3 regions of the Arthrobacter sp. AD-310 genome follow, and region 2 is predicted to be linked to each of the others. Evidence: riboswitches for the same ligand, from Rfam matches in the RefSeq annotation. Region 2 holds a riboswitch; each other region holds the start of a gene.

Region 1 (10,413 bases), on a different contig from region 2:
GCCGCGTACAGCCCCTCCTCAAGCTTGGGGGTGGGGGCTTTGTCACCCAGTTCAGAGCACACCCAGGTGCAGGTCTGCCGGGTCCGCAGGGCGCTGGAGCAGAGGATGAAGTCGGGGACGATGTTGTGTTTGAGCAGCCAGCGTCCGGCCAGGGGCGCTTCCCGGTGGCCCCGCTCCTCGAGCGGCCGTTCGTGGTCAGCCACGCCACCAGGCCAGTCGGCCTTGGAATGGCGCATGATCACTAGCCGGCGAAGATGGTGCTCACTCATGGCCCAAGCCTAACGAACCCGTCAGCGCTGCTGTGCCCCTACAGCAAAAGGCGCCCGCCCCGCTGGGGACAGGCGCCTTTCGTTCAGAAGCTAGATCGAGTATTCCGGAGCGGCCCAGACGACCACCTCGGGGTGCTCGTAGAAGCGGTAGCCCTGGCCGCGGACGGTGCGGACCGTGTTGGCCAGGCGGCCCAACTTGGAGCGGAGCCGGCGGATGTGGACGTCGATGGTGCGCTCGTTCGGCACTTCCTCGGCGTTCCGCCAGAGGCCTTCGAGCAGCTCGTCGCGGCCGACGGTGCGGGTGCCGTTTTCCACGAGGTAGTTCAGGAGCTCGAACTCCTTGAAGGTCAGGTTGAGGGATTCGCCGTCGAGGTGAACCTCCCGGCGTGCAAGGTCGATGAGGACACCGGAGGGGCGCGGCTCCTGCGGCTGCTGCGGCCGGGGAGTCTCGGTGCGCTGGCGGGAGTTCACCGTGGGGTCGCCGAAGGTGGAGCGGACGACGTCGAGCGCGGAACCCGGGGTGCCGGCAGGGGCTACGGCGACTGCCGCGTAGCTCTCGGCACCGGTAACCAGCGACTGGGCGTAGGCGCGGATTTCCTGGGCCAGTTTGGCGATTGAGGTGCCGGCAGCCGCGGCGGTTTCCTCATCGATGCCCATGTAGAGGACAAATCCGCGGGCCACGTTGTCATTGGCTACGGGACGCACCGCGTTGGGCCCCGCCACTACCGGAGTGGGAGCGGTGACGGGTGCGGAGTCTGCCGCCGGAACTGCCCGGAGCTGCCCGTATGAATTGGGGTTGTAGCCCTGCGGCGTGTAGCCCTGTGCGGGGAAGCCGTTCCCGGCAGAGGGAGCGAGGGCCGGGCGTGGACCGAAGCCGGGGCGCAGGCCGGATGGCTGGCCCGCCTTGGCGGCGTTACGGACGGAGATGTGGACGTATCCGGATGCAACAGACATGGAATGCTTACCTCAATGTGAATGGCCGCCATCGCGGCTCGAATGCTGGGTTTCCCCGCACTGCGAACTGGGGAGGGGCGCCCGACGCTGGGCTGGGGGGCGAATGCCTAAGAACTTCGGCGGGTGGGAAGGTCAGGCGTGCATTCGACAACAGCGCATGTCGGCAGCAGCTGATGTGCTGGGCCAATATTCTGCGGCTGCAGGTGCTGTTGAGTTCTTGTTCACATTGGAAGTGTGCAGCGTAACAATGGCAACTTGCAAGTAACAATGGACCGAATCGTCCGCATCGTGAGACGAAATGCTCTATTGTGGCGCAGATCACGATTCTGGCGGACCCCAAAGAATAACGCTCGTTATCCGAGCAGCCGGCCCGATAACGGCGTTTGGCGAAATATAGTTCGACAGGCGCGGGCAAAAGGACGCTTTTATTCAACTGAGTGCGGAATGCCAAAATCGCTCCTCAAGCCCGACGCCCCTGTCCAGCCCGATGCGCTCCGGGGAAAAGATTTTTCCCGTCCGAACGTCCGGAAATGAGCCCGGGACTACCCTGCCCTCCTGCTAGAGGGTGCCAGGCGGGTGCCCGCGCGACCAAGCTGCCGGTTCGCTGCAGGACCTTGCCCAGCTGGCTACGCTGGCATTCACAGCCTGCGCACAGGAAAGCCAAAGCCGGGCTACACCCACCGATCGGAGAGTTGTCCCATGGCCACTTCGCACTCCATGACCAACAACCTTCCCAAGCTGTCCCACCCGGACGGCTCCCCCATCCGTGCCCTTGTGGTCGATGACGAGCCCAGCTTGTCCGAACTGATGAGCATGGGCCTGCGGATGGCTGGATGGTCCGTCGCCGTGGCCGCGGACGGCCCCGAGGCCGTGAAGCTCGCAAAGGACTTCCGCCCGGACGTGCTGGTGCTGGACGTGATGCTTCCGGGGTTCGACGGCGTCGAACTGCTGGGCAGGATCCGCGCCTTTGCTCCCGAGGTGCCCGCGCTCTTCCTCACCGCGAAGGATGCCGTCCAGGACCGGATCGTGGGGCTGGCCGCCGGGGGCGACGACTACGTCACCAAGCCGTTCAGCATGGAGGAGGTCATTCTCCGGCTGCACCGCCTGGTGCAGCGTTCCGGGGTCGCAGCCATGGACACCGCCGAACTGGTCGTTGGCGATCTTGTCCTCAACGTCGACACGCGCGAAGTCACGCGGGCCGGGGAGGACGTCCAGCTCACCGCCACACAGTTCGAACTGCTCCGCTACCTTATGGAAAACCCTAAGCGCGTCATCAGCAAGGCGCAGATCCTGGACAGGGTATGGGACTACGACTTCGGCGGGCAGGCCAACATCGTGGAGCTCTACATTTCCTACCTGCGCAAGAAGATCGACGCCGTCCACCCGCCCATGATCCATACCGTGCGTGGCGCCGGTTATGTGATCAAGCCCGCGGAGTAGGCTGTCATGCCCTTCCCCCAGGCTCCGGCCCAGCATTCCCGGAGCTGGCTCAAGCCCGCCACCTGGCACCTGCGGACCAGGCTGATCCTGCTCGCGATGGCGCTGCTGATCGCCATTTGCGGCGCCGTCGGGGTGGCCAGCTATGTATCTATGGACGCGTTCCTCACTCGCCAGCTGGATGACCAGCTGAGCCAGGCCGCCGAACGGGCCAACGATCCCGGCCGCCCTCCAATGGGCGGTTTCAACGGCCGCGACCCCCTGGACGCCCGAGGACAGAGCGTGGGCACGGTCAATGCCCGGATCGTGAACGGCCAGGTGAACAGCGGCGGCTTCCTCGCCTCGGATACCAGCCGGTCGGCGCTGTCCGCCGACGACAAAAAGGTTTTGCTCGCACTCGCCACCGATGCCCGGCCCGTGGACCGGAAGCTGTCCAACGGCGCGTACCGGCTTGTAGCCGTGCAAACGGACTTCGGCGACGTCCTGGTCACCGGCCTCCCGCTCGCCGGCAAGCAAAGCACCCTCGCTTCCCTGGTCTGGACCTTCGTTTTTGTATCGCTGGGCGGCCTGCTGCTGATCGGCCTCGTGGGAACGGTACTGATCCGGCGCACCATGAAGCCGCTCGAACAGCTGTCCGCGGTTGCCACCCGCGTGTCGCAACTGCCCCTCGACGCCGGTGAGGTCGCGCTGGCGGTCCGCGTGCCGCCGTCGAACGCCAACCCGGGCACCGAAGTGGGCAGCGTGGGCCACGCACTGAACCTGATGCTGGACAACGTGGCGAACGCGCTGCAGGCGCGGCAGAAGAGTGAGACCAAGGTGCGTCAATTCGTGGCCGACGCATCGCACGAGCTGCGGACACCGCTAACGGCCATCCGCGGCTACACGGAGCTGATGCGGATGACGGAGCGATTCACCCCCGACGGGCAAAAATCCCTGGCCAGGGTGCAGAGCCAGTCGGAGCGGATGACCGCGCTGGTGGAGGACCTCCTGCTGCTGGCACGGCTGGACGAGGGCCAGCCGCTGAAGCTCAGCGAAGTGGACCTCACGCAGCTGGTGGTCGAAAGCGTCAGCGACGAGAAGGTCATGGCCCCCGGGCACACGTGGCGGCTGGAACTGCCGGACGGGCCCGTGCTGGTCAAGGGCGATGCGTCCCAGCTGCGCCAGGTGCTCATGAACCTGCTGTCGAACGCGCGGAAGCATACCGCCGCCGGCACCACTGTGGTGACGGGAGTTGGCACCTCGCCGGAGGGCACGGCGGTAGTCACGGTAACGGACGACGGCGGCGGCATCCCGGCAGAGTTTGTCGACCACGCGTTCTCCCGCTTTGCCCGCGCAGACGCCGCCAGGAAAGGTACGGAAGACGCGGAAGGTGCGGGCGCCGCCGAGGGCACCAGTGGTCTCGGCCTGTCTATTGTGCAATCCATTGTGGAGGCTCACGGAGGCCGGGTAACGGTGTCATCACGGCCCGGCTGCACGCAGTTCACAGTTCAACTGCCTTCCTTCGATGTTTAGGCAAACCGACGCGCCGTCATTCGTGATGTCCGTTACCTAAATGTGACTTAAGCAGCGCCTTCCTGTACCGTCGATTGGGTGCGGTTCCCGTTCGGGCCGCGTATCCGGATGACGCCAAGCTCTGCCACTTCCCGGATTCCGTTTGATCCAAGGCAGAGGCGGGGGACCCACCGTCCCGGGCATCGATTGCCCTAGGGGTTAAGCCAGCACGTGTCTGTTCCGTGCGGCCGGATGCCCTCATCCGAACCCGACAGCTAACTCCGCAGGTGTGAGAGGCGATCAATCATGTTCAAATTCCCGGTACAGCCGCGCGCAAAACACGAGTCGGACAGCAATACACAGCGTCCCGCGGGCAGGAAGTTCACCTTTGGCCAGCGTGCCGCCGTCCTCACCGCAGGCGCCGCCCTGCTGGTGGGCGGAGTGGGTGCCGCAGGACAGGCCACCGGTACGCTGGCCCCCTCAGCGTCAACCACCGCGGCGCCCGCAGATTCCGATGCCAGCATGAGCATCGAAAAGAGCGAGATCCGGTCCAACCCGGCCGAGTCCCCTGCACCGGCTCCGATCAACGTGGTTCCGCAGGCCGCCGAGCCGGCCCCTGCGCCCGCCCCCGAGCCGGCTCCCGCTCCGGAACCCGCGCCCGCGCCCGAGCCGGCACCCGAGCCCGCTCCCGTCGTCGCGGTCAACGACCCTGCCGGCGCGCAGGCCTACGCCGCCGGCCAGCTGGCTTCCTACGGCTGGGGCCAGGACCAGATGCAGTGCCTGGTGACCCTGTGGGACAAGGAGTCCGACTGGACCACCACGGCCACCAACCCGAGCAGCGGCGCCTACGGCATCGTCCAGTCCCTGCCCGCCGAAAAGATGGCCAGCGCCGGCGCGGACTACCTCACCAACTACCGCACGCAGATCAACTGGGGCCTGAACTACATCAAGGAGCGCTACCAGTCTCCGTGCGGCGCCCTGAACTTCCACCTGGGCAACAACTGGTACTAAACCAGCCCTGAGCAGGACCCACTGCATCCCCGGCCGCCTCAGCGTCCGGGGATGTACTGCACCGCCCACCGGTTGCCGTCCGGATCGGCGAAATAGACGAAGTGGCCCCAGGCCTGGATGTCCACGTCGCTGACTTCCACACCGTTGTTCTTCAGGTGGTCGTGGGCCGCCTGGATGTCGCTGACCACCAACTGGAGGTTTGAGCCGGTGCCGGGAGGCGCGTCGGTGAGCCCTTCGCCGATGCAGATGGAACAGGCTGAGCCGGGCGGCGTCAGCTGTACAAAGCGGATGCCGTCGGAGGGCCGCTCATCAAAATCGGGATTGAAGCCGACCTTGTTGACGTAGAAATCCTTGGCGCGGTCCACGTCGGACACGGGGACAAACACAAGTTCCAGTTTCCAGTCCATGGGCACAGGCTAGCCAACGGCCCGGGCAGCGGAAAGGGTTGTGTCCTAGCCAGCGATGCCGTAAAGGCGGTCCCCCGCGTCCCCGAGGCCGGGAACGATGTAGGACTTCTCGTTCAGTTTCTCGTCGATGGAGGCCAGGACGATGGTCACGTTGGCGCCGGAGAGTTCCTCTTCCAGCTTGGCGAGGCCTTCCGGCGCGGCCAGCAGGCAGATGCAGGTGACGTCCGAGGCGCCGCGCTTGAAGAGGAACTTTATGGCTTCGCGCAGGGTTCCGCCGGTGGCCAGCATCGGGTCCAGCACAAAGATCTGCCGGCCGGTGAGGTCCTCGGGGAGGCGCTCGGCGTACGTGATGATGTCCAGGGTTTCCTCGTCCCGGGCCATCCCCAGGAAGCCGACTTCGGCCGTGGGCACCAGCTTGGTCATGCCTTCCAGCATGCCCAGGCCTGCGCGGAGGATGGGAACGACGAGCGGGGTGGGCTTGGTGAACGCGGTGCCCACGGTGGTGCTGACGGGCGTCTCGATGGTCACCGGTTCGGTGCGGACGTCCCGGGTTGCCTCGTAGGCCAGGAGCGTCACCAGCTCCTCCGTGAGCTGCCGGAACACGGGCGACGGGGTGTTCTTGTCCCGCAGGACGGTGAGCTTATGGGCGACGAGCGGGTGGTCCACAACGAGAGTGCGCATTGGTAAAAACTATCACCCGCGCTATTCCTTTCCGTGACCCGGGCTCCGGCCCGTGCTGCGCTCAGGACCCTGCCCGGCGGTCCGGTCAGTGTCGCGCCCGGAACTCCGGTTTGTGCCGGCGTCGTGATGGATGGCGTCCGCCACAACATCGCGCACCACGGGGTGCTCAAAGGTGGGTGCCGGGCCCGCGTGCTCCCTGCGCCTGATGAGATGGAACAGCCGGTGGGCCAGGATGACCATGGACACCCAGGCCAGTCCGAGGAACCAGCCGGCCATCACGTCCGTGAGCCAGTGGTGGCCCAGGAACACGCGGCTCAGGCCCATGGCGACAATGAAGATGGTTCCCGCCGTGATCGCCGTGATCCGTACCCAGAGCAGCTGGAACTGAAGGCAGATGATGTAGACCAGGACGCCAATCACCACGGTCGTGTTCAGTGTGTGGCCGCTGGGAAACGACGGGGTGGATTCATACGGCGGAACCGCTTCCGAGTGGTCCGGGCGGGTCCTGCCCACCAGCCGCTTGCCCACTGTGGTGGCGGTGGTGGATACCGCCGCGGCCCCGGCCACCAGGACGATAGGCCGCCAGGTCCGGCTCAGGAACGTCAGCCACGCTGTGAGGATGCTCGCCAGGATGGGCATTCCGACGCCGCCGCCCACGTTCGTGAAGCCGGTGACGAAGGCATCCGTTTCGGGATTCCGCAGCGTCTGAGCGTATTCCAGGGCGGGAATATCAAGGCTCGCCAGCCCTTCGTCGTCCACCACGTTGGAGTACACCTCGGCACCGAGCAACGCCATGGCCACAACCAGCGACCCACCAATAATCATGGTCAGCCACAACGCGGCATACGGCTTGATCCATCTGTCCACACGGTCACGGACGGTGCTCACTGTGCCTCCCGGCGCTGGTCGTCACGGGCTTTGGGTATCCTCCGAAACTATCATTGAGCCATGGTCTCCGCTGGAAAATTCAACACATGGATGGGGTTCGCCCTCGCCGAAGCCCGGCGTGCCCTCGATACGGAGGATGTTCCGATCGGCGCCGTGGTGTTGGGCCCCGACGGCGATGTACTCGGTTCAGGGCGCAACCAGCGTGAAGAGCTTGGTGACCCCACGGCGCACGCTGAGGTGGTGGCCATCCGGCAGGCGGCAGAACGGCTGCGTGAACTGGCCGCCGTGAATGGCGGGAAGGCGGACGGCTGGCGCCTGTCCGATTGCACCCTGGTGGTCACCCTGGAACCTTGCGCGATGTGCGCGGGGGCGATTGTCCTCGCCCGGATTCCGCGGGTGGTCTTCGGAGCCTGGGACGAAAAGGCCGGCGCCGCAGGCTCTGTGTTCGACGTCCTGCGGGAACGCCGACTCAATCACTGGGTGGAGGTCTATCCGGGAATTCGGGAGGCGGAGTGCGCGGCGCTGCTTCGCGATTTCTTTGCCGGGCACCGGAGCCGCCTGTAGCAGCACATGCCGGAACGGTGCTGACTGCCCTGGTACTGACTGCCTTGGTGCTGCCCCCAGGGTTGAGCCCGTTACGGGGAACCTGACGCCTTCAGTGCGTCCAGGACGGTCGCCGCCATCCGGTCCCAGCCCGGCAGCCTTCCCCGTGCTTCCGCCGCAGCGGTCCTCCACTCCCGACGGGTGCCTGGGTCCTCCAGCCAACGCCGCAGGACCTGTGCCAGCCGTCGTGGGTTCTCCTTGTCCCCTGCCGCCAGCGGCACCACTGCGCCCGGAAGCCGGGGCCCGCCGTCGTCCGCTGTGAGCATGGCCAGCCCCAGCGCTTCCACCGCCCCCGTTCCCTCCCGCACTACCACGGGAATGCCGCGTGCCAGGGACTCGGTGACAACCATGCCAAACGCCTCGGCTTCGGACACCAGGAGGCTGAGGTCTGCGGCGTGCCACTCGGTTTCGAGGGGGTTGCCTGTGAGCTCGCCTGCGAGCTCCACCCGGCCTTCCAGCCGGTGCCGGCTGATGGCGGCACGCACGTCCATCGCGTAGTCGCTGTCCGCCTGGTCCGTGCCCACCAGCGCAGCAGTCCACTCCAGGTCCTTGACCATGGCCAACGCTTCGACGGTGAGCAACTGGTCCTTGTTCGGCAGGAGTGCCGCGACAACGATGATCCGGGGTGGACGGGAACCGGCTGCGGCAGGCGCGGGATCGACCCCCGGGAGGGCAACATGGACCCGGGCAAGCCCGTGCCGCTCCTTCAGGACCGCGGCCGTGCTGCTGCTGGTGCCGATGACACCGGAGGCCGCGCGCATGGCCCGGGCTTCACGCGCCACCGCCTCGGCTCCATATGTTTCGGGAACCACCATGTGGGCAAGGACCCAGGTGGTGCGGCCAGCCCTCGCGGCGTACTCGAGTTCGCCTGGGGCGCCAACGGCGACCAGCCCGTCCACGATGACCACGGCGGCCCCGGCGCCCGCGTCCGCTTCCCACGCCCCGAGGAGGCTCCCCAGCCGGCGTCGTTCCCTGGCTGATGCATCCGGCCATGATCCGTCAACGGCCTGCACCTCCACGTCGGCTCCCAGGGTGGTGAGACCGCGCGCCAGCCTGGCGTTGTACGCATTCCCGCCGGAGTTGTAGCGGATATTGCCGGGAACCAGCATGCGGATGGGGCGCATCGTGGTCAGGCCGCTTGCGGTCAGGCGGCGGTGAGGTCCAGCGAATAGGTAGCCCAGGCGTCGGGATTTTCCCGCAGCGTAACGTCGACGCCGTCGAGGTGGCGGCCGTCGTCGTGGTCCTTGATCTTCGTGGCCACCGCCTGCGCGATGTACTCCGCGAGGGCCTCCGTGGTGGTGAGTTTGCCCTCGAAGTCCGGGTGCTCGTCCAGGTTGCGGTAGTTGAGCCCGGCAAGGACCTCCTCGATAACGGTGCCGGCTGCGCCGATATCCAGGACGATGGCGTCCTTGTTCAGGGCGCGACGGCGGAACCCCACCTCGGCCACGAAGGTGGCCCCGTGCAGGGCCTGGGCCGGGCCGAATGCCTCGCTCGGCAGGCTGTGGGCGATCATGAAGTGGCGGCGGACGGTCAGGCTGAACATGAGTTACCTCGTAGCTTCGGCGTTGCGGGGATGGTCCTGCGGGTACTCGATGACGTGGCACAGCGCGTCGAGTGTGCCGCGCGAAAGGCTCTGGACGACGTCGGGCAGTTCCTCGAACGGCGACGAACCGGTGAGGAACGCGTCGAACACAGGATCTGCAAGGAGCGACACTGCAAGGTCCAGGCGGTCGGCGTTGGTGCGGCGGTGGCGGCGGGCACGGGCGACGACGCCCACCTGGCTGGCCCTGATCGACAGCCGGCGGGCGTGGAAATCCTCGCCGAGCGGGAGCGTCACCTCCCGGTTGGCGTACCAGGACATCTCAATGACGTCGCCTTCGTCGCCCACCAACTGGAGGCTGCGTTCAAGGCCCTCCTGCGATGCGGAGCAGTGGAAGACGATGTCGCAGTCGGCCAGGGCGGACTCCGGATTGGCGAAGTCCACGTTCAATGTGTCAGCGAGGCGCTTGCGGTCGGGGTCCAGGTCCACCAGTTGCAGGCGCTGCAGCGGGAAGGTGCGCAACAGGGTGGCAACCATACCGCCGACCAGGCCCGCTCCGACCACGGCGACGCGGTCACCGAGCCGTGGGCCCGCTTCCCAGAGGGCGTTAACCGCCGTTTCGACCGTGCCCGTTAGGACTGCCCGCTGGCTGGGGACGTTATCCGGGATCCTGGTCAGCTCCTTGACCGGGACCACGTAGCGGTCCTGGTGGGGGTTCAGGCAGAAGACGCGTTGGCCCTTCCAGTCGTCCGGTCCTTCCTCGACGACGCCCACGGAGAGGTAGCCGAACTTCACCGGGCCGGGAAAGTCGCCTTCCTGGTGCGGAGCCCGCATTTCCTCGGCAACGCGGGGCGGGACGGCCGCACGGTGGACCACCATCTCGGTTCCCTTGCTGATCCCGGAGTAGAGGGCACGAACCAGCGCTTCACCGGGGCCGGGGCTGCGGAGTTCCTCGGAGCGGAGCTCACCTTGCTCACAGCCGGTGGTCCAGTATGCGGTTGCGTGAACGGGATCGTGCGAGTTAGTCATCTTGCTGATGAATCTAGCCGGAGGGAGCTGCGCAGGGAAAGTCCGACGGCGGGAGGTTGCGTTCGCCGGGGCACGGAGCGTTTGGGGCGGCTGCGGGCAGCGC
Region 2 (10,413 bases):
CGACATCCCAGAATGCCGTCGAGCCGCCGACGCCAAGGACCACTTCATAACCTTCCGGCGCACGGAAGAACCGGCTCAGGCCGTCGCGGACCGAACCAACGAGGTTCTTGACCGGGGCCTGCCGGTGCGAGGTGCCGAGGATGTTCTTTGCTGCGGCGGACAGCGCATCGATCTGCTCCTGCCGAACCTTGGAGGGACCGGCGCCGAACCGTCCGTCCTTGGGGAGGAGGTCGGCGGGAATAGTGATGCTGGGTTCGCTCACAGGGGCTCCAATTTCGGCGTGGACACGGCTTCGGTCCGGACGGGTGGATGGTCGCTGGCAGGCAGCCTGGGTGGACTGCATCTGGGCCGTTCCCATTCTGCCTGAACAGCCCATTCGGCGGGAACCGGAACCGTCAAAGTCCAGCCCGTGAGACGCCTCCAGTAGGCCTCTTCAACTATTCGGACTAAGTCAAAATAGGCTAAGCTAGCCAACGGACTACGTCGCGGTGAACGGCGATACGGTGGGACAACGCAAGGTACTGCGCTCGAGGAGCTGAGCTGGATGACGGATCTGATCGACACTACGGAGATGTACCTTCGGACCATTTTGGAACTCGAAGAAGAGAACATCGTTGCCCTCCGGGCCCGTATTGCTGAACGGCTGCGCCACTCCGGTCCCACGGTGTCCCAGACCATTGGCCGGATGGAACGTGACGGCCTGGTTGTGGTGTCCGGGGACCGGCATCTGGAACTTACCGAAGTCGGCCGCAAGCGGGCCACGGAAGTGATGCGGAAGCACCGCCTTGCGGAACGGCTGCTGGCAGACGTCATCGGGCTGGATTGGGCCTACGTCCACGACGAAGCCTGCCGGTGGGAGCACGTGATGAGTGAGCGTGTGGAACGGCGCATCTATGAACTGCTGGACCACCCCACCGAATCCCCCTACGGCAACCCCATCCCAGGCCTCGCGGCGCTGGGTGGTGAGGCTGCTGCGGCCGTCGCGGAAACGGCGGTGAGCCTCCTGGAGGCCATGAAGTCATATGGCACCGCCTCTGTGGTGACCGTCAGCCGGTTGGCAGAGCCCATCCAGGTGGAACCTGAACTGCTGGCGCAGCTCGATGAAGGCGGCATCCGGCCCGGCGCCGCTGTAACGCTCGAGCGCGTGGGTGACTATATTTCCGTCCGCGTGCCCGGCATCGAGGGCGCCCTCGAACTGCCGCCCGAAGTGGCCGCCCACGTCTTCGTTACCGTCCGCTAGCGAGCGACGCCCGCAACCCGGGAATACTCCATTTGATGGCGGTTACGCAAAGATAACGGAATTGTTACTTTAGGGATTAAGCCTCTATAGTTGAAGCAAGCGTTGATACTAAAGCGTTACCTGTTCCGGAGCCGAGCTCTGCCAGCGGAACAGGTGCACGAGTCACTACTGGCAGAGGCGGGGGAACCACAAGCGGCAGCGGGGGACTGCCTTGGGGTGAAGTCCGACAGCAGCAAGCCTCTTCCAGTGTAGGAATCCTCCGGGAATCTCTCTGTGCCGAAGCTTGCCTGCTCCGGACCGGGTCTTTGATCTCTCTGACCCGAATCCGACAGCTAACTTCGCAGGCTTTCAGAGAGGAATCCTTCTTGTCCATGCAGACCTCCAGGGGGCGCCGCCGCGCGGCCGGCCCCGCTCCGGCCCCGCGCGTGGCCGAAGTTACTCACACGGAGCGCCCCCGCGATCTCCACCGTGATGCGCGGCGCCGTCGGGGTCCGTTCCGGCAGATCACCGAGTTCGCCTCTGCAAGCGGCATCGGCCAGAAGGCCGGGATCGCTTTGGCCGCCACCGGCATGGTGCTTACAGTGACTGTTCCTGCCACCAGTCCCGTGATGGCCACGGACGCCTCCGGAAGCACGCCTGTTGCCGCGTCCGCCGTCACGCCGCAGCAGCCGGCCATTTCCGCTGAAGCCGGCGCCCAGATCGACTTCAGCCGCTCAGCGGTCGTGACGCAGGCCGACCCTGACGGCAAGCTCAAGCAGCTCCTGAGTGCCCAGTCCGCGGGCGCCGTCTCCCGCGCCGCATCGGTCGGAAGCCTTGGTGCGCCGCTGGCCAGCATGGTTACCGCATCGCCTTTCGGTTACCGCGTCAGCCCCATCACGGGCGGCTCCGGCGACTTCCACCGCGGCCAGGACTACGTGGCGCAGTGCGGCACCTCCGTGCTCGCCGCCGCCACCGGCACCGTGACCTTTGTGGGCTGGCACCAGTTCGGCGGCGGCAACCGTGTGGTGATTGACCACGGAAACGGCCTGGAGACCACGTACAACCACCTTTCGTCCTTCAGTGTGACTGAGGGCCAGACGGTCTCCAGGGGCGACGTGGTGGCTTTGAGTGGCACCACCGGGGCTTCGACTGGCTGCCACCTGCACTTCGAGGTGCAGGTCAACGGCGAAGTGGTCGATCCGACGGGCTGGCTGTAGTCAAATGAGGGCAAACTCCCAGTTCGTTGTGACCCGCCGTGACCTGAATGTGACATTCACGCGAAACTGCTGTACCGTCTAACTCGCGTCAACTTTTCCGAAGTTGACGCTCTTGTGCGGATTGCCTAACTCTGCCACCGCTCAAGGTCCGTTCGCATTTCATCGTCTGGCAGGGGCGGGGGAACCAAATTTGGTCTTCGTCATGAAGGCCTTGGGGTTAAGTCGCAAAGCTTCCATGGAAGCAGCGCGGCCGGGTGACTCCCATCCGAATCCGACAGCTCACCTCGCAGGCATTGGGAGAGGCTACCTTCGTGTCTTCACGCCATAGTTCTGCGCGCCACCGTGCGCAACCGGTTCGTACCAACCCCCTGGACGCTGTGTCCAAGGCTGTTAGTGCCAACGCCGGGACAGTAGGTCGCCAGGCTGCAGTTGTTGCTGCTGCTTCGGGACTGGTCCTGGGTATGGGCCTGCCGGCCAACGCTGCGGACACCACTGCCGGTGTCTCCGCGTCCGCCGAGTCCGGCTCGGCGCAGACCGCCCTTGCGGTCACCGCCGCCCCCACCGCCACGGTCTCCTTCGAGCGTCCCGTGGTCACCACCGTTGCAGCTCCCGTCGTTGAGCGCGTGACTCCCCAGTCCACCTCGGACGACGACGACGCGGACAACGCCACCACGGCCACGGCAGCAGCCGAAAAGGTTGCCGCGGCAGCCTCCTCGGCCGCCACCTCCGGCCTGGCAGCCATTGCCTACACCGGCATTGGCAGCCCCTACGTCTGGGGCGGCACCAGCCCCGTGAGCGGCTGGGACTGCTCCGGCTTCACCCAGTGGGTCTACGCCCAGGCCGGCATCAGCATTCCCCGCGTCAACGCATGGACCGCCATGACCCCCACCTCCACCCCCCAGCCGGGTGACCTGGTGATGCAGAACGGTGGCGCACACGTCGGTATCTACGTAGGCAACGGCATGATGGTCAGCGCGCTCAACCCCTCCCAGGGCACCCTGCTCCACTCCGTAGCTGCAACCGGAACCTCCTCCTTCTACACCCTCGCAGGCTAATCAGTTCCCGGGGCTTCGGCCCCCGGAACTTTTTCTTTGCCCGCGCATCCGCCAAATCACTAATCCCCGTTCGGGACGCGCCGACGTACCCCCAAGATGCCGGCGCGTCCAACACCCTTGTGCGGCCCACAGGCCCCGAGGAATTCGAAAGAGAGAAAAGATGACTACTCGTGCTACCGCACGGCACCGCGCCGAGGTCACCAAAACCAACTCGATCGCCATCATCGCCAAGGCTGTTGGCGACAACGCCGGCGGCGTCGGACGCCAGGCAGCGGTCATTGCCGCAGCCTCCGGCCTGGTCCTGACCAGCGGCATTGCAGCCAACGCGGCTGACGCCAACATCCAGCGTGACTCGGCACCGGCCTCGGCCCTTGAGGTCGAGTCCGCGATCGAAGCCCCGATTTCCGCAGCCTCCACCATCGCGATCACCTTTGAGAAGCCGGCAGTCACCACCTCCCCGGCTCCTGTCGTTGAGGAAGAACCCGTGGTTGAGGAAGCCGCTCCGGCTCCGGTTGCCGAGGCTCCTGCTGCCCCCAAGGTCACGGCCACCGTCTCCGCCGCCTCTGCCCCCGCCGCGCCGGCCGCTTCCGCAAGCGGCAAGGGTGCGGCCATCCTGTCCGCCGCCTACGCCCAGCTGGGCGTTATGCAGGACTGCACCATGCTGGTCACCAACTCGCTGGCCGCCGTCGGAATCAACTTCCACGACTGGCCTGCCGGCTACCTGTCCCTCGGCCGCACGGTCAGCGCTGCCGAAGCGCAGCCCGGCGACCTGATCTACTACGCCGACGGCGGCGCCGGCGTAGCGCACATCGCTGTCTACGCGGGCAACGGCCAGGCCGTCCACGGCGGCTACAACGGCAACCAGACCGTTGTGTTCAGCGCCAACGTTGGCTCCGGCCCGGTCTTCATCCGCGTCAGCTAATAGCGGCGCCGCCCGGAACGCTTCGCCGACCGGACTCCGTTCAAGGACCCCTGCCCACGCGGCAGGGGTCCTTGCCCTTTAAAAGGGACCAACTCGTTTTGCAGCGAAATTAGCTGATAGCGCACTTCTTTGTTTACTCTTGTGGTGTCGATCCATAGCCCGAACATGCCGAGGGCAGCCGGCCCTCGTGCCCCTGACGGGTGCGGCCGTGAAGAGGTACGTGCATGCGCACTCTCGTTCTGAATGCTGGATATGAACCGCTGGCGGTTGTGACTTTCCGCCGGGCGCTGGTGCTTGTGCTCACGGGCAAGGCAAGCGTGGTGGCCGAAGGGGACGACCCCGTGGTGGGCCCGCAGGAGATATTGGGCCGGCCTTCGGTGATCCTTCTCAACCGCTACATCCGGCCGAGGTACAACCAGGCAACCGCTGTCAGCCGGCGCGGTGTCCTGCGGCGGGACGGGCACAAATGTGCTTACTGCGGGAAAGCCGCGCACACAATCGACCATGTCCACCCAAAATCACGCGGCGGGGCCGATTCCTGGGAGAACCTCGTGGCAGCCTGCCTCCGCTGCAACAACGTCAAGGGTGATCACACTCCCGCGGAAATGGGCTGGAAGCTGCGGTTCGTCCCCGAACCGCCGCACGGCACCATGTGGCAGATCAAGGAACTGGAAAAGCCGACCCCGGCATGGGACCCGTTCCTGCTCCCTGAACGCGCAGCCTGATTCCCTTCGGTGTGATCTTGCGGGGGTGCGCGGCAGAGCCGGCTGGTGGCTAGGCTGGAACCGTGAAAGTCGAAGTGCCGGAGTTTGACGCCCTGATCCTGGCGGGAGGACGTTCGTCACGCCTGGGGGGCGTGCCCAAACAGCATCTGGTGTTCGGCGGTTCAACGCTGCTCCAACGGTCCCTGTCCGCCGCTGCAGGAGCGCGCAAGGTGGTGGTCGTGGGGCCCGATTCCGGGCCCCTGCCGGACGGGGTGGCGACCTGCCGCGAGCAGCCCGAATTCGCCGGACCCGCAGCAGCGATTGCCGCCGGACTCGAGGCCCTGTCGGAGGGCGGGGCCGGCAGCGGTTATACCCTGGTGCTGGCCTGCGACATGCCGCTGGTAGCGGACGCTGTCAGGACCTTGTCCCTTGCCCTGGCCGCGGAGGCGGACAAACCGGAAGCGCTCCTGGCCAGCGCGGACGACGGCAGCCCGGAGGGTCGGATCCAGCCACTCGTCGGCTTTTATCGCACGAGTGGGTTAAGAAGCGCCGTGCAGAAACTCGAGGGCAACGGAAACCTGGTCAACGCTTCGGTGCGCGCGCTCCTTGCTAGTCTGGACGTGCAGCTTGTCATGGTTCCTGCCGCGTCCACAGCAGACGTGGACACGTGGGACGATGCCGCCGCGCTGGGGGTTGCCGCCGGTGACCAGCATTCGAGCCAGCAGCGGCGCAGCCGCAGCTAACTTGGGAGGCAGTTCATGAAGAGCCAGGACGAAACGCTGGAGGAATGGTGCAGGTCCCTGCTCCAGGCGTATGAACTCGAGGATGTCCAGGTGGACATCAACGCCATCCTTTCGCTGGCCGGAGTAGCCGCGCACTCCGTGGTCCGTCCGGCTGCCCCGCTCACCACCTTTATTGCCGGTTACGCGGCGGGCCTTGCCTCCGGCGCCGGGCGGGCCACCGATACCGCCTCCATGGACTCGGCCCTGGCCGTGGCCCGTTCCCTGGCCTCCGACTACGATGCTGAAGCGGCGGGGACTCCCGGCGAATGACCGGGGAAACCACGGCAGACTCCGGCGGACCGGAAGGGCACGAAGAGCAGCACCGCCTGGCGCACACCTGGGAGGAAGCCCGGCAGGCGGCATTTGATGCGGCCACCCCGATCCCTGCGGCGCCGGTGGCATTGGAGCTCGCCCTCGGCCGCATCCTGGACCAGGACATTGTGGCGCTGCAGGATATGCCCCACTATGCCTCTTCCGCCATGGACGGATGGGCGGTCAATGGGACCGGGCCCTGGATCATTGTTGAACCCGGGACCCGGCTTGCCCCGCACCAGGCGAGCCCTATCGTCACCGGCGGCCTCATCCCGCCCGGGGGCAAGGCCATCCTTCGCAGCGAAGCTGCGGTGCTGGGAACGGACGACGACGGCCTGCCCGTCCTGTTAACCGGCGGCACCGCCCGTCCGGGGGAGCCGCGCACCGGCCAGCACATCAGGAAAGCCGGCGAGGAAGCGGCCCAGGGGGACGTCCTCGTCAAAGCCGGTGCCGGGCTGAACCCGGCCCACCTGGCGCTGGCAGCATTGGCCGGCTACGACGAACTCCGTGTGCAGGGCAAGCCCCTGGTACGGCTCCTGCTGACCGGTTCCGAAGTGGTGGCCCGGGGGCTGCCCGTTCCCGGCCAGGTGCGCGATACGTTCGGACCCCAACTTCCGGCAGTGGTCAGCATGCTCGGCGGTATACCCGGAGGACTGCAGAAGATCGGCGACTCCTACCCGGAATGGCTCGCCGCCCTCGAAGATGATGTCCCGGAGGTGCCCGGCGCACCCGAGCTGCCTGCCGACGTCGTTATTACCACGGGAGGGACCGGCCGCTCCGGCACGGACCACCTTCGCAGGGCGGTGGCTGAACTGGGAGGGCGGCTGGTCATCGATGGCGTGGGCATGCGGCCCGGCCATCCTGCGGTCCTGGCAGAACTGCCCGACGGCCGGTTCGTCCTGGGCCTGCCTGGCAACCCGCTTGCCGCGATGATGGCGCTGAGCACCATCGGCGCTCCACTGCTGGCCGCATTGGGGCATGGCACCATGCCCCGGGTACAGGAAGTCCCCTCGGGCACTGTGATCGAACCTGACCCCGGACGGACCCGGCTGATGCCGTTCCGGCTCCTCTTCGGCATGGCATCACCCGCCCAGCACACCGGGCCTGGAATGATGCGCGGCCTGGCAACCGCTGACGGGGTGATGGTGGTGCCCCCGCATGGCGTGCAACTCGGGGAGCTGGTGCCGGCCTTTGCCCTGCCGTGGGGCCCGCCGATCCCCGCGCCCGCGGAAACGCCGGCCAAGGCAAAGCTCCGCGGCGGCGGCCGGAGCGCCCGGCCGGCAAAACCGGCGCCGGCGGGCCCCGTGGACTGGAGCGCCCTCCTGGGGTGAGCGCTTTGCCTCCGGCCAAACCTGCCGCACTGGGCAGGACGGGGCCGCCGCGGTGCCATGATGGAGATATGGACAGGCAAGGTGGAATATGGGACGCGTGACCCAGCGCCGCAAGGTGCACAAGTATCTGCTGGATGGCTCACCCAAGGCCCTGGAGTTTCCGGTACGGCACCGGGAGGACGTTCTGGCCGTCGAGGAACCCCTGGAGATCCGGCTGGGCCGCATGTCCTTTTCGGTCACCATGCGGACTCCTGGGGACGACTTCGACCTGGTGGCCGGTTTCCTGGTGTCTGAGGGCGTCATCTGGAGCGCTGACCAGCTGGTTTCGCTGCGGTTCTGTGCCGGCGAGGACGAGGATGGGGTCCAGACGTTCAATGTCGTGGAAGCCCAGCTGCGCCCGGACGTCGTCCTCCCCGAAACCGGCCGCAACGTCTACACGTCCAGTTCCTGCGGCATCTGCGGGACGGACTCGATCGAGGCGGTCCGCAAATCCTCGCATTACAGCCCGGCGTCGGATCCCATCACGGTGGACGCCGAGGTCCTGGCGTCCCTGCCGGGCCTGCTTCGGAAGTCCCAGCGTCTGTTTGATGACACCGGGGGAGTGCACGCGGCCGGACTCTTCAAGATCGAGGACGACGGCGGCGCGCGGCTGCTGTGCCTCCGGGAGGACGTGGGACGCCACAACGCCGTGGACAAGGTAGTGGGATGGGCCCTGCGCGAAGGCCTCCTCCCGCTGCGCGGAACAGTACTCCAGGTCTCCGGCCGGGCATCCTTCGAGCTGGTGCAGAAAGCGGCCCTGGCAGGCATTCCCGTGCTGGCCGCGGTCAGTGCGCCTTCCAGCCTTGCCGTGGAACTCGCCGACGCCAGCGGACTCACCCTGGCAGGATTCAGCCGCGGAACCAGCCTGAACATCTATGCCGGCGACGCCCGGATCGGCAGGCCGGTGGCCCAGGCGCCGGCTGTCTAGGAAAGTCCGAAAGCGGTTCCGCGAATTTTCCTGAGCTATTGGATAAGTCGTTACCAGCGGGTAGATTTGTCCATCGAATGGACACGATTGTCCAGTTTTCGCACTCAACAGAAGGCACACATTGCACGACGACCGCCGGATCACGGAAGTCCGCCTGGAAAGATTTGTGCGGGAGCGCATCAATCCTGCCGTTTACACCCGGACCCTTCCGCTTGCCCTGAGCAGCTGGGACGTGCCGGACGAACCCGTCCCTGCCCTCGAAGCCATGCGCCAGGAGTTCCAGCCGCAGGAACACGGTGCCGCGTGGGGAAGGCCCTGGAGCACCAAGTGGCTTCGCCTCCAGGGGGAAGTCCCCGAATCGTGGGGCACGGAACCGGACACCACCGTGGAGGTGGTGGTGGACCTGGGCTTTACCGTCCAGACTCCGGGGTTCCAGTGTGAGGGCATCGCCTGGCGCCCCGACGGCACCATCATCAAGGCCGTTTCCCCGCGGAACCAGTACATCCCCCTGAAACTCCTGGGCGGCGGCATGGCCGTTGACTTCTACGTCGAGGCAGCCGCAAACCCGGATCTGGCGCAGGACTGGTCCTTCGGTGCCACGCCCTATGGTGACAAGTCCACCGCCGGAACCACCCCCCACTACCGGCTGGGGACCATCGCCATCGCCGAGCTGAACCGGAACGTGTGGGAGCTCAAGCAGGACATCTGGACCCTGGCCGGGCTGATGGAGCAGCTGCCGGTGGAGCTGCCCCGCCGGCACGAAATCCTGCGGGCACTTGAGCGGATGATGGACGTCATGGACCCGGACGACGTCGCCGGAACGGCCGCGGCTGGACGCGAAGCCGTCGCCGAAGTCCTGGCCAGGCCGGCCTACGCCTCCGCGCACCAGCTGGTCGCCACCGGCCACGCCCACATCGATTCCGCCTGGCTGTGGCCGGTCCGGGAGACCATGCGCAAATGCGCGCGGACGTTCTCCAACGTGGTGGCCCTGATGGACGAGAACCTGGGCTTCGTCTTCTCCTGCTCGTCCGCGCAGCAGCTTTCCTGGATCAAGCAGTTCTACCCGGAACTGTTCAGCCGTATCCGGGAAAAGGTGTGTTCCGGACAGTTCGTGCCCGTGGGCGGCATGTGGGTCGAATCGGACACCAATATGCCCGGCGGCGAGGCCATGGCGCGGCAGTTTGTGGAGGGCAAGAGCTTCTTCCTGGCAGAGTTCGGAGTCGAATGCCGCGAGGCCTGGCTTCCGGATTCCTTCGGATACTCGGCAGCGCTGCCGCAGATTGTGAAGTCCGCCGGGAGCCGGTGGTTCCTGACGCAGAAGATTTCCTGGAACCAGACCAACAAGATGCCGCACCATACGTTCAACTGGGAGGGCATCGACGGGACACGGCTGTTCACCCACTTCCCGCCCGTGGATACGTACAACGCCGAACTCAGCGGCCGCGAACTTGCCCATGCTGAACGGAACTACCGGGACCACGGCCATGGGACGGTGTCACTCGTGCCTTTCGGCTACGGCGACGGCGGCGGTGGGCCCACGCGGGAGATGCTCGCCGCGGCAGCACGGACGGCCGACCTCGAAGGCTCCCCGAAGGTCCGCCTCGGATCTGCGGAGAGCTTCTTCCGGCAGGCAGAGGACGAGTACCCTGCCCTGCCCGTCTGGGTCGGCGAAATGTACCTGGAGCTGCACCGCGGGACCTACACCAGCCAGGCCCGGACCAAAAAGGGCAACCGGCGCAGCGAACACCTGCTGCGGGAGGCGGAACTCTGGTGCGCCACCGCCGCGGTCCGCACCGAGGGGGCTTTCGAGTACCCGGCTGCCGAGCTCAAGCGGCTGTGGCACCTGGTGCTGCTGCAGCAGTTCCATGACATCCTTCCCGGCAGCTCCATCGCCTGGGTCCACC
Region 3 (10,413 bases), on a different contig from region 2:
ACTCGAGCGCGCCGTGCGCATAGTTCCCACGGCCTCGTCGGTGGCTGTGCGCCATACCCTCTCACTCCACAAGGACGTCCGGTACGGCACGGTTAAAGCTCTTGCAGGGAAGATTGCCCTCAACTCGGGAGTGTTCAATCTGGCGATACCTTGCGGTACAGTCACAGGCCGCCGACAGGGGTGAAGGACCAGAAATGAGATTCATTGATCATTTCCTGCATGAACGCAGGTCCGATCTCGGACTGGATCAGCATGGGCTGGCAGATGGATGGGAAACTGTTTTATTAACCCCGAGATTTGCCACCTCTAGGCATGTAGTCGGGCTTGTCTTCGCTCCGAAGAATCCGGAACCCCGTCTCGTTGTGAAGGTGCCGCGCCAACCCGGCGACAATGATGGCGTCCGGCATGAAGCATGCGTCCTGCAACGCCTGAATGCCGAGGGACTGGATACAACCAAGGGCGTGCCAGAGGTTCTCGCCATAGAAGTCGTTGGCGGACATACGGTGTTGGTGGAGACCGCCCTGTCGGGGGTTCCCCTGGATCCCAAGGTGGTGGCTACCGACATAGAGACGGCTGTCGCTGCTGGCACCAATTTCATCGGGTCACTGCCCTGCACGAGTTCCGCCGGAAACAATCCCGACTGGTATCAGCGATCGATAGGCGAACCGCTGCGTGCCCTCAGCAGTTTGGTTCCTAACGACGCTGGCCTCCATGAATTGATTGAGCGAACTCACCAGGTGCTGGCGCCGCTGATGACGACCCCGCTGCCAGCTGTGATGGAGCATGGGGATATGAGCCACCCCAATCTGTTTCTTAAGCCCCGGGGCAAACTACAGGTTGTGGATTGGGAACGTGCAAGTCCGTATGGCGTGCCAGGCCACGACCTCGTGTTCTACCTGCAGTACCTAACGGAATCGCGCGAGCAGGCCTTTGCCAGGCAAGACCAACTTAAATCGTTTGACCACGCGTTCGGAAAGGGGGGATGGGCGCTGGAGCCATTGAGGGAGCACCTTGCGCTTCGCAGTGTCGACTCCGCCATCCTCCCGTTGCTGGTGATCGCGACATGGGCCCGGTCTGCGGCGACCCTGTCATATCGGTTGAGTAGCTCATCGGGCAAAGACCAAAACCGGGTAGACGTGAACGCAGTGATCGCTGCTGACCGGGACTTTTGGCTGTGGCGCCATGCGGTTAGCAACTGGCCCAGCCGATCACCGTAGGCGGACCAGGGTCAGAAGGTCTTTGTGCAGTTCCGGGAAGCCTAAGCGCAGAATCAAGTAGACCATCGGCAGTGCGACGAATATGACCAAGACGGCGGTGGCGGCGCCGCCCAGCAATGGCAGCACCAAGGTAATCAATCCGGAAACTGCCACAGCGGCCCCGCATACCAGTCCGGGTAGCACTGCCTGAAACATCATGCTCGTCCTGATCCGGATTACTTTCGCTGCTACCGTCTGCATACCCACTGCGAAAATCACGGCAACTGCGAGTTGAGCTGACGCAATTCCGGCGATGCCCCATTGGGTGGCAAAAAAAAGCACCGGCACCAAAATCAAAAGCCGGATTATGGAAATAGTTATTGAAAGCCCGGGCCGGCCGAGGGCTTTGTACACGTCATTCGCCCCTGCTCCCAGCGAACGAACGGCGGCATATATGGCCAATAAGGTCAGAGGGAGCACAGCGTCTCCCCATTGGGGACCGAAAAGCAAAGGCACAAGCACGGGTGCCAGGACAGCGAGGCCAACGCCTGCCGGGACCCCGTACAACGCTTGAATCTGCATGCTTTTCAGGTATCCGGCCCGGAGTCGATAAGGGTCGTCACGGACCTGTGTATAAAGGGGAAACAGCACAGTTGAGAGTACGAAGAATACATTCAAAATAAGGGCTTCCGGAAGCCGGAATGCCAAGGTGTAATAACCGAGCGCTTGGGCGCCCAGAACAAGTCCAATAATGAGGTAATCCACATCAAATATCAGCCGGGCAAGTAAGCTGCTGCCCGCTACAGGCGCACCGAAGGACAGGTTAGCCCGGATGGAGTGCCAACTCGATCGCCAAAACCTCCAGGGCGCATCATGGCGGACTAGGTACCAACACGTGGCAGCATAACCCACTGAACCCGCCACGGTTCCTAGTGCAAGAGACAATGCGCCTTGTCCTTGAAAAGCCAGAAGAAGAGTAACCGAACCCATTAAAGCTGCCCGGATTACGGGGGCTGCAGTCAGCTGCCTGAAGCGGAGATCGCGTCTGAGCAGGGCTTCAGGAACTGCCCCGCATGAAGTAGCAAAAATTGATACTGATATGACTTGGATCAATGGGACGGCAGCGGGAAAACCAAATACTTCTGAGGTTAGAGGCGCCCCCAATGCAACAATTAACGCGAGGGAGGTGCCTAGACCAAGCGAGATCAGGAGTGCGGACTGCGCCATAACCTTGGTTCGGGGTAAATAGACCAGAGCTTGGGCTACTCCTGCGTCAGCAACGCTTTCGGTGTATAACATCAGCACTAAGGCAAATGCAACCAGCCCGTATTCCTCCGGTGAGAGGAGTCTTGCCAAGACCACAGTGGTCGCAAGTACGATCAGCCGGCCTGAAACGAAGGCAAGACCTTGCCACATCGCGCCGCTTGCTCCTGCCCGCGCAAGGTCTCCGCCTGGTGTCATGGGGTTTTGCCTTCTTTCAGGTGCCAGTCGTTCACCGCCAAGTGAATTTGATCCAGATAATCTGCAGCAGTTTGCGTCCACGTCCGGACTTCAGAACCGGTATCGGACATGAGCCTCGGCGGGCCGCCGTTCAGATGGTTTACGACCTGGTCTACGAATTGTGTCGGGTCCTTTTCGATAGTTAGCAAAGGATGCGGAGCCTGTTCACGGGCGGCGACAGGTGTCGCCACAACGGGCACATTTGCAGCCAAGGCTTCCCGGACGGAATTCCGTATGCCGACGCCGTGCTCGTCTGGGAAGACCGCCACATCCGAACCATTGAATACGTCCATCACGGAGGGGACATTAGCCAGGACTTCAACCTGATCAGCAGACAGCGCAAGAACTGAGTCCGCAGGTTGGCGACCCGCAACAACGAATTTCGCATCGGGAACGTGCTCCCAGACCATTGGTGCAATTTTTTTGACCAGCACATGAGCACTGTCGATATTGGGACCATAATTGAGGCTCCCCACGAAGCAAACCACCGGAGAGTTCCGTTTCCCCCGGTAACGAGGCGCAGACTCTGCTCCATTGGCAACGCTGGTCACGGGCCGCGCCAGCTTCTTGCTCCACGCGGCAGCGTCTCCTGCACCGACGGTCAACAGCCGCGCACGGGCCGGGAGGCGTCGTTCTGCCCGCAGAGCCAGATACGCCCTGACTTTATATGCTGGCATCAACTTTCCTGCGATGGCAGTATCCATGGCCGCCCGGATAGACCAAGGATCAACAGTCTGCAGGACCAGAGGACCCCAAACATAGTGGGAGAGAAACAGCGCGTGGGGCCCGTGGATCAGCGTAGCGTCCTGTTGCAGGGACAATGCTGCCACTAATTCTCGGGCACGCCTCGTCGATCGTTCTTGCCGCCCTAGTCCGTTCACGCCTAGGCCTGAACGGAGTGCAGCTAGCGTCCTGCTTCGTCGAGGGACAACATGCACAGAGTTGCAGCGTGATCGAACTTCATCCGGCACCGTCACGGGCCCGGAGAATGTCAGCAATGTTACCGTCACGTCAGCAGGTAGGTGACGCAAAACCTCGAAGGGGATGAGAGAGCTTCCATCACCCAGCACAGGATCTCGGTTAGGGACACTTTCTGTTATGTACAGAAGCTTCATTGCAAGAGTTTACTAAATGATGGGAAGAACCGGATGGGCCGCCGGCTTGTTTTTTGAAAGTGAGAAACTGCCAAAAATGGACGGCGGCGGGATATGCCGCCGCCGTCCAGGTGAGCCCATTATAAGGGAGGAAAATCACTGCCAAGCGCGAACGTAGTCGACCTGTACCTCCGAGGCTGGCCCATAAACTGGATTAGTAGACGCTGCCCCAACGTTGAGGACAATATACTGCGGCGCGTTGCCATCGTCCGTGGGATAGGACTTGACTTTAACCCCATCAAAGTACACGTCGGATGAGGTTGCCGTACGGTGCAAGCCGAAAGTGTGGAATTGGTTCGCCCAGTCACCCGGAACTGTGCCCTGGTTATGCGTACCGGAACCTGAGTGGTAATTCACGGTCATTTTAGCCTTGAGGACTTCTGCGATGTCATTTTCCCCAGTCGTAGGCCATGACTGCCCGGTCGACCAGAACGCAGGCCAGTTGTACAGCCCGTTAGCGTCACCGGGGAACTTGATGCGGGCCTCCACGTAACCAGTGGTGAATTGATAGCCACTGCCCGCCCCGCCCTTGGGATTGCTGGAAACGAGGGCGCCGGAAGTGGACGAGGCCAGCGTCAGTGCGAGATTGCCATCCTTGATTGCGACATTGCTCGGGCTGGTGCTGACTTTGTTCATCTCACCACATGTGGGGGAGAACCAGCAGTCGGACCACTTGGTCGTATCGAGGGAACTTCCATTGAATTCGTCATTGAAGGTCATAACCCATCCGCCTGGAACTCCGGTAGGCATCGGGGTAGAAGTCGATGCCAGATTCGCCAGGGGGGCCGAAGCCGGTGCCAGCGTGGACTCCAGTGTTGTTTCCGGAAGTGGTGGCTCGCTGGCCGCCGGAACAGGGGCAGGGGCGGCGTCGGGTTCCACCGTCGCCTCTGTAGTAGGTTCCAGTGGGGCAGTTGCCTGGAGGAGCTGGTCGCGATGCATGTGCGATGCAACGGGCTGCTGCTTTGCGGAGTTGGTTACCCGTTCAACATTCAGAGCTTCGGTGTTTGCTGAGAGCCCCAAAGTGGCGGCGCCTAATAGGGCAACAAAGGCAGTCGTGGCCAGGCGCACCGTGAGTGGGCGTTTGAGAACCCCGGTGTAACGGTGAGGTTCGGAATGAATACGGGTCGAATTAACCGGTTCTTCCATGGACTGATGCGCTTTTGTGCGCGGCTGATCCGTAGATGCAGACATGAGTAGTGCCTCTCGTCGCCTGCGGGGTTAGCTGTCGGGTTCGGATGAGAGCATCCGGCCACTCATGAGGTTTGCCGTGACTTCACCCCGAGGGCAGGCAGAACCATGCCCGGGACACGTGGGTCCCCCGCCTCTGCCAGGAGTCTCGGGATCCCGTAAGTGGCAGAGTTAGGCGTCTTGCGGGATTGGGCCGGCTGGGGCAGCCCCAGAGGTAGACCGTACCGGAGACGCAGCGCTAAGTCACAATCCAGTAACAGGCATCACGGGCATTGCCGAGTCATGAAGGATCTGGCGCGATGGTGTGCTATCGCCCACTGGCAGGGTGCGCGGCGGCCAAAGAAGGCGCTATCTCACCTTTCGATACGGAATGAATCTTGAAACTCGTATCCGCGGGAAGGAATAAAGTCCACTCTCATGTGGGTGCTATCCAAGACCACGTGGGCGGTACCCTTAGCCGGGCTGTAGTTGGCGCCTGACCATGCGGCGAAGTAGGGCTTCTCAGCGTCTTCCGTGTTGATGTCCCTCAAGCTCTGACCTCCGACACCATTGGTGACGAAGACGGTTCCGTTGCCTTGGTTCACACTGCTGTCCGAATCAGTCACGCACTTCGGATTGACTTCCTGCACGAAGAGATAAGGACATCCGTCGCCGTATCCAATCTGGAAAGTGCGCTGATAGACGTGCTCGTGTCCTGTGAGTACAAGGTCAACACTTTTCCTAACGAGCAGGTTTAGGAATGCTTGGCCGGCATCACACCCATAGTGTCCTATGCTGAAGCACATATTGTGCATACCGACTATCGTCCAGGGAATTTTCGCTTCTCTGGCTGTATCAATAGCGGCTTCGGTCCATAGGTAAGATGCGCTGCCCTTGGAATAGTCCGTTCTACCGTCGGGAAATTCCAAACCCGGCGAGACCATGATCAGCCGAACTATCGGATTCTCGTCCGGGACGTCTACGTACCATTGCTTACCGTAGTCTCCTTGCAATCCTTGAAGCCGATTCGGAAGACATTCCACGTAATTGCTTATGTAGCCGTCGGGACCATTGCTCTCATGGTTGCCAGCCACAAGCAGAGTGGGAATTTCTGGCCCCAGCAGTTGTTGTACTAAATCGCAGAATTTCTGCTCGGCACCTTGCTCATAGGACAGGTCACCCAAGATGATGTTGAAGTCGGGTGCAAGCTCTCGTACTTTGTTCAAAACCCCCTTGGCGCCGCTGCCAAGTCCCACATCACCGGCTGCAGTGAAGTGGACGGTAGGCCCATCATCTGCAAGTTGGGGTGTAACCTCATCGCAACCGGTCATTCCCATGGCGCATAACAGAGTCAAAATGCTGATACAAGCACGTCTTTTCCCACGCGGCTTTGGTTGTGCCTTGTTCAAGATTCAGCAAGCCTTAACCGGATGGTCGCAATGCCGTTTGCCAGGCCCCCGCTGCTTTGGCCCCGGAAAATGTCCAGGTGGCTGCGCCGCTGGCGCCCGCGGATGTCTGGACTTTGTCGGCCTGTTCGGCGATTTGTCCACCCGCCGCCTCCCAGCGCTCTGCCCATCCTGTCGGGGGAGATGCCGCAGGAGTTGAGCTGTCGAACCCAACGCCACCGATAAGGAGGGCACCGTTGCTGGCCGTTGTTACTCCTGGCAACGTGATACTTGTCGCCGTGTAGCTGGTGTCCACGCGGGTAGCCACCATGCTGTCAATCGGACTTGATGTGCTCGCTCCGCGATAAGCAGTCATCCCGCCACCCCATTTCACAGCAGTGCTGGTAGACCAGGTATAAGAGGCGCCCTCAGCCGTTCCTGCCACCCGGTAGTAGACAAAGATCCGCGCTCCGTTTCCGATGGTAAGACCGTTTACAAGTGGCGTCCATCCGGCGGGAGCACTGCTAACCGACGGGGTTAAATCGGCAGTAAAGGCGGCGACCAACAAATCACCGGCGGTCGTACCCGCCGGTTTTGCGAGGGTGATCGGAGCAGCCGTACCGGAATAGCTGCTCGCCGTCCCCACCACGCTAATGCTTCCCGAAGGGGAAGGGGTTGGGGTAGGTGTCGGTGAGGGACTGGGGGCGGGCGCCGACCCCAGGGACCGGTCCGAGAACCAGTAGCGTTTGGTGACGTTGTTGCTCGCCAGGATCACGACACCGGTGCTGGAGTTAAGGCTCTGCTTGGTTGTTGTTACGTCATTGATGTTTGGGGATGCTCCGTCTTGGATGACGGGAGTTCCGCGGCCGCTGCCAAACACGGGGTTGTCCATGGACGCGGTCTTTTCGTAGATACTTCCCGCTACGCCCGAGTATGCGCATCCCGAAACGGATGTGGAAGGCGCAGTGTGAAACGCTCTGACCACGTTATTCGTGGTGTCCAGCACGACCTGGGGGCGGGAAACGCAATCAGCAACGGTTGCAATCGTTGACTTTGTGAAAGCACCGGTTCCGGGGCGGAAGACAAGCAACTGAAGTTGTGGCAGCGTCTTGTCCGTGTACGTGTCATTTAGGCTCGTCTTCAAAGCAGCATAGACTCGTCCGGCGGAATCAGCGAGAAGGGCTTTGAGATTCAAATGGTCATCCGCTTGGCCCTTTCCTTGAACAGCGGGCTGGACCTTCCATGAAGACGCCGCGGTCGGGGACGTTCCGTCGGTGCGCGTTGCCCAATAAACGGTGCCCGCGGGATTATCACTCCACATCACCCCGATCTTGTTGCTCCCGAAGGAAACGACGGCAGAAATGTCATCTGGCGCAGGATTCGGGTCCGCCACGGGCAGAACAAATGGCGTGTTCCAACTTGTTCCGCCGGGAGTGGACACGTTCACATAAACGGCGTTCGTGTAGCCCGAGGTCGCGTTTCCGGAAACCTGCGTCCAAGTGGCCCAGATTGCGCCCGTAGTGTCCTTGTCAATCGTCATCGATTCGCTGCTGTTATTGGTGATAGTAGTAGGAAAACCAGGGTCCAGGGTGTATTTGCCTGAGGAATAACTGTAGCGATAAAGCTTGGCCGGCTGCCCTGGAATGGACGGCTTGGGCGTCCCGTCCCCGGACACGGTCACTACATGCGAAGCGATGTATAGCTTGTTGCCGTCCCACAGGGTGTCAGCCAAAGTGTTACTCCGGCTGTCATTGAGGACGCCGGTGTCCACCCAGGTCCTGGTTGCCCTGTCGAGGCGGAAAATATGCCAGCCACTTCCTGTCGCCCACATGTCGGCCCACCAGGAACCATCGTTCCACCAGAGTTTGCTTTGCGGTTTATCTGAGGTGGGAGGGTTGACCACCCCTGAATAGCCGATGCTCTGATAGCCGTAATTCTCTGCGGCTCGGGCACTGCCAAGAGCGGTAAAGAGGCTGGTAAGGAGAATGACAGCCAAAATGATGGATTGAGCAACACGAGCTGTGGCGGGTCGGGACATGTCCAGCGTCCTTTATCAGCAGATACTGAAGGCACCCAGCAGTGCCGGACGTCCGTTTCTTGAACGTCAAGATGCAGGCAAATTTAGTCCTGGTTCTCATACCCCCGCAATAGGGACTTTTCGAAACCCTTCCAATAGGGAGTTAGGGGTAGCGGCGTACCGCGTGAACCGCGCCCGGCTGGGTCCGAACTGTCACTATCCTTTACACCGCGGGAAGAACGTACGGTTCGGCGGCCGGGTTTACCTTGCCCGCGGCCAGCGCCGTCAGTTGCGCGCGGGACTCCACACCCAGCTTCCTGTAAATGGCGGTCAGGCGCACCTCCACCGTCCGCACCGATACGTAGAGCGTTGCCGCGATCTCCTTGTTCCGCATGCCCCGGGCCACCATTTTGGCCAGGGCACGCTCATGGTCGGCAAGCAGCAGCAGTGCAGGGTTGCCGCGTTGACCGGCCGGCTCCGCCCGTTCTTCCAGCAGAAGTCCCGTGACGTGGTGTGTCCAGCCATCCGCGCCGGCCTCCTCGAACATCACCCTGGCGCGCATCAGGGCGGAGCGGGCGTCACGTATCCGGCCCAGCGCGGCCAGCCGTTCGGCGTAGCAGAGCAGCGTCCGCCCGCGTTCCAGCACGGATTCCCGACCGTTCCTGCCTTCCAGCGCCCGGCTGAACAGCTGCAGTGACTGCTCGCCGTCCGCCAGCATGGCGCGGCTCCTCGCCACGACAGCCAGCAGCCAGGGTGAACCCAGCCCCACCGAGCGGCTTTCGAGGCGCAGCAGTGCCTGGCCCGCTTCACGGTGCCTGCCGAGCCGGACGAGGACTTCCACCAGGTCCCCCTCGCACCGGAGCAGGGCGGGACTGCCCAGGCACGCGCCGACTTCCGCAGCGCGGCACAGCTGCGCCAGGGCCGCCGCCAAATCCCCGCGCAACAGGGCGGACTGGCCCCGGCAGGCAGCAAGCTGTGCGGTGATGGCGGGGTGGGTCTCCCCTGCGAAGCGCTGTGCCTCCGCGGCGCAGGCCTGGGCCAGTGCTTCATCTCCAAGGGCATGGGCACGCCAGACCCACAAGACGTGGCGCATTCCCCTGAGGTACTTGTTCTGCGGCTCGTTCTGGTCAATTTCGTCGATCCGGGCCACCGCAGAGCGCACATTCCCGGCCCGGATGTCGTTGTCCGCCGCCAGGAGCGCAGCGGCTTCCCGCCAGACCTTGTCGCCGGCGCCGCTGGAGCTGAGCACGGTGCTAAAAGCCTCCTGCGCCTGGCCGTAATGTTCGGCGTAGCTCAGGGCGCGTCCGCGTACGAGGAGGCTGAGCATCCGGGTGTCACCTGCCGGCGCGGGTTGGTGGGCGGGTCCGCCGGTCCTGCCCCCGATGACGGACACCAGCTTCCTTGCCCGGTCGCTGACTGCCAGGCACTCAGCGGAGGCGGCATCCTGGAACCGGGCGGCCTCTTGCAGCAGCTCTTGAGCATCCCTGAGCTCCCATCGCTCCGCGAAGTACAGGGCTGCAGCGCACAGCAGTGATGCCGTGTATGCCGGGTCATGCATTCCAAGCTCCCTGGCCAGGCGGAGCACCATGGCCGGCCTGACCGTGCCGCCCTGCATGAACTCGATCTGGAAGGACACGGCTGTGAGCCGCAGGATCAGAAGGGGATTCCGTGTCACGTGCAGTCCCCAGTCGAGGTAGCGTCCGGCGTAGGCGAACTCACCGCGGTTGAACAGGAGTTCGGCCACCCGCACAAGCCCTGCGGCGGTTTGCGCTGCACACGGGCTGATGGTGAGGGCGCGCTCGACGCATTCCACGGCGAAAGCCACCTCTCCGGCGCTAACCAGGTCCGCGGCGCTGCGGAGCAGCCGGAAGGGCGTCCGCGGCCCGGGTGCCGCGAAGCTGAGGTGCCAGCGGTGGCCGTGGACATCGGTGTCCTCGGATGCCTGGGCCAGCGACCGGTGGGCGGCAGTGCGGGCAGCAGGTGCCATCGCCGCG

What was found. A riboswitch is a leader RNA that binds a small molecule or an ion and turns the genes downstream of it on or off. The one in region 2 is predicted to bind cyclic di-AMP.
Region 1: linked by a shared signal. The riboswitch ahead of ACYQ1Z_RS09780 (aggregation-promoting factor C-terminal-like domain-containing protein) and the one ahead of ACYQ1Z_RS05115 (C40 family peptidase) in region 2 are both predicted to bind cyclic di-AMP.
Region 3: linked by a shared signal. The riboswitch ahead of ACYQ1Z_RS07120 (glycoside hydrolase family 16 protein) and the one ahead of ACYQ1Z_RS05115 (C40 family peptidase) in region 2 are both predicted to bind cyclic di-AMP.

Annotation. Positions count from the first base shown of each region.
Region 1 is NZ_BAAHNO010000013.1:71,183-81,595, forward strand. It holds gene ACYQ1Z_RS09760 (SixA phosphatase family protein) at 1-269, opposite strand, end outside; gene ACYQ1Z_RS09765 (winged helix-turn-helix domain-containing protein) at 360-1,223, opposite strand; gene ACYQ1Z_RS09770 (response regulator transcription factor) at 1,923-2,663, shown strand; gene ACYQ1Z_RS09775 (HAMP domain-containing sensor histidine kinase) at 2,670-4,172, shown strand; cyclic di-AMP (ydaO/yuaA leader) riboswitch at 4,292-4,452, shown strand; gene ACYQ1Z_RS09780 (aggregation-promoting factor C-terminal-like domain-containing protein) at 4,458-5,162, shown strand; gene ACYQ1Z_RS09785 (VOC family protein) at 5,201-5,569, opposite strand; gene upp (uracil phosphoribosyltransferase) at 5,615-6,250, opposite strand; gene ACYQ1Z_RS09795 (phosphatase PAP2 family protein) at 6,272-7,075, opposite strand; gene ACYQ1Z_RS09800 (nucleoside deaminase) at 7,199-7,702, shown strand; gene ACYQ1Z_RS09805 (glycosyltransferase family 4 protein) at 7,774-8,865, opposite strand; gene ACYQ1Z_RS09810 (6-pyruvoyl trahydropterin synthase family protein) at 8,886-9,284, opposite strand; gene ACYQ1Z_RS09815 (zinc-dependent alcohol dehydrogenase) at 9,288-10,310, opposite strand; gene ACYQ1Z_RS09820 (HNH endonuclease signature motif containing protein) at 10,324-10,413, opposite strand, start outside.
Region 2 is NZ_BAAHNO010000008.1:52,420-62,832, forward strand. It holds gene serC (phosphoserine transaminase) at 1-262, opposite strand, end outside; gene ACYQ1Z_RS05105 (metal-dependent transcriptional regulator) at 545-1,240, shown strand; cyclic di-AMP (ydaO/yuaA leader) riboswitch at 1,391-1,601, shown strand; gene ACYQ1Z_RS05110 (M23 family metallopeptidase) at 1,612-2,436, shown strand; cyclic di-AMP (ydaO/yuaA leader) riboswitch at 2,565-2,743, shown strand; gene ACYQ1Z_RS05115 (C40 family peptidase) at 2,814-3,491, shown strand; gene ACYQ1Z_RS05120 (NlpC/P60 family protein) at 3,652-4,413, shown strand; gene ACYQ1Z_RS05125 (HNH endonuclease) at 4,638-5,138, shown strand; gene mobA (molybdenum cofactor guanylyltransferase) at 5,201-5,860, shown strand; gene ACYQ1Z_RS05135 (DUF6457 domain-containing protein) at 5,876-6,169, shown strand; gene ACYQ1Z_RS05140 (molybdopterin molybdotransferase MoeA) at 6,166-7,542, shown strand; gene fdhD (formate dehydrogenase accessory sulfurtransferase FdhD) at 7,631-8,509, shown strand; gene ACYQ1Z_RS05150 (alpha-mannosidase) at 8,631-10,413, shown strand, end outside.
Region 3 is NZ_BAAHNO010000010.1:99,745-110,157, reverse strand. It holds gene ACYQ1Z_RS07140 (hypothetical protein) at 1-184, shown strand, start outside; gene ACYQ1Z_RS07135 (aminoglycoside phosphotransferase family protein) at 195-1,217, shown strand; gene ACYQ1Z_RS07130 (lipopolysaccharide biosynthesis protein) at 1,209-2,657, opposite strand; gene ACYQ1Z_RS07125 (glycosyltransferase family 4 protein) at 2,654-3,400, opposite strand; gene ACYQ1Z_RS07120 (glycoside hydrolase family 16 protein) at 3,947-5,041, opposite strand; cyclic di-AMP (ydaO/yuaA leader) riboswitch at 5,046-5,226, opposite strand; gene ACYQ1Z_RS07115 (metallophosphoesterase) at 5,392-6,354, opposite strand; gene ACYQ1Z_RS07110 (hypothetical protein) at 6,440-8,440, opposite strand; gene ACYQ1Z_RS07105 (helix-turn-helix transcriptional regulator) at 8,643-10,413, opposite strand, start outside.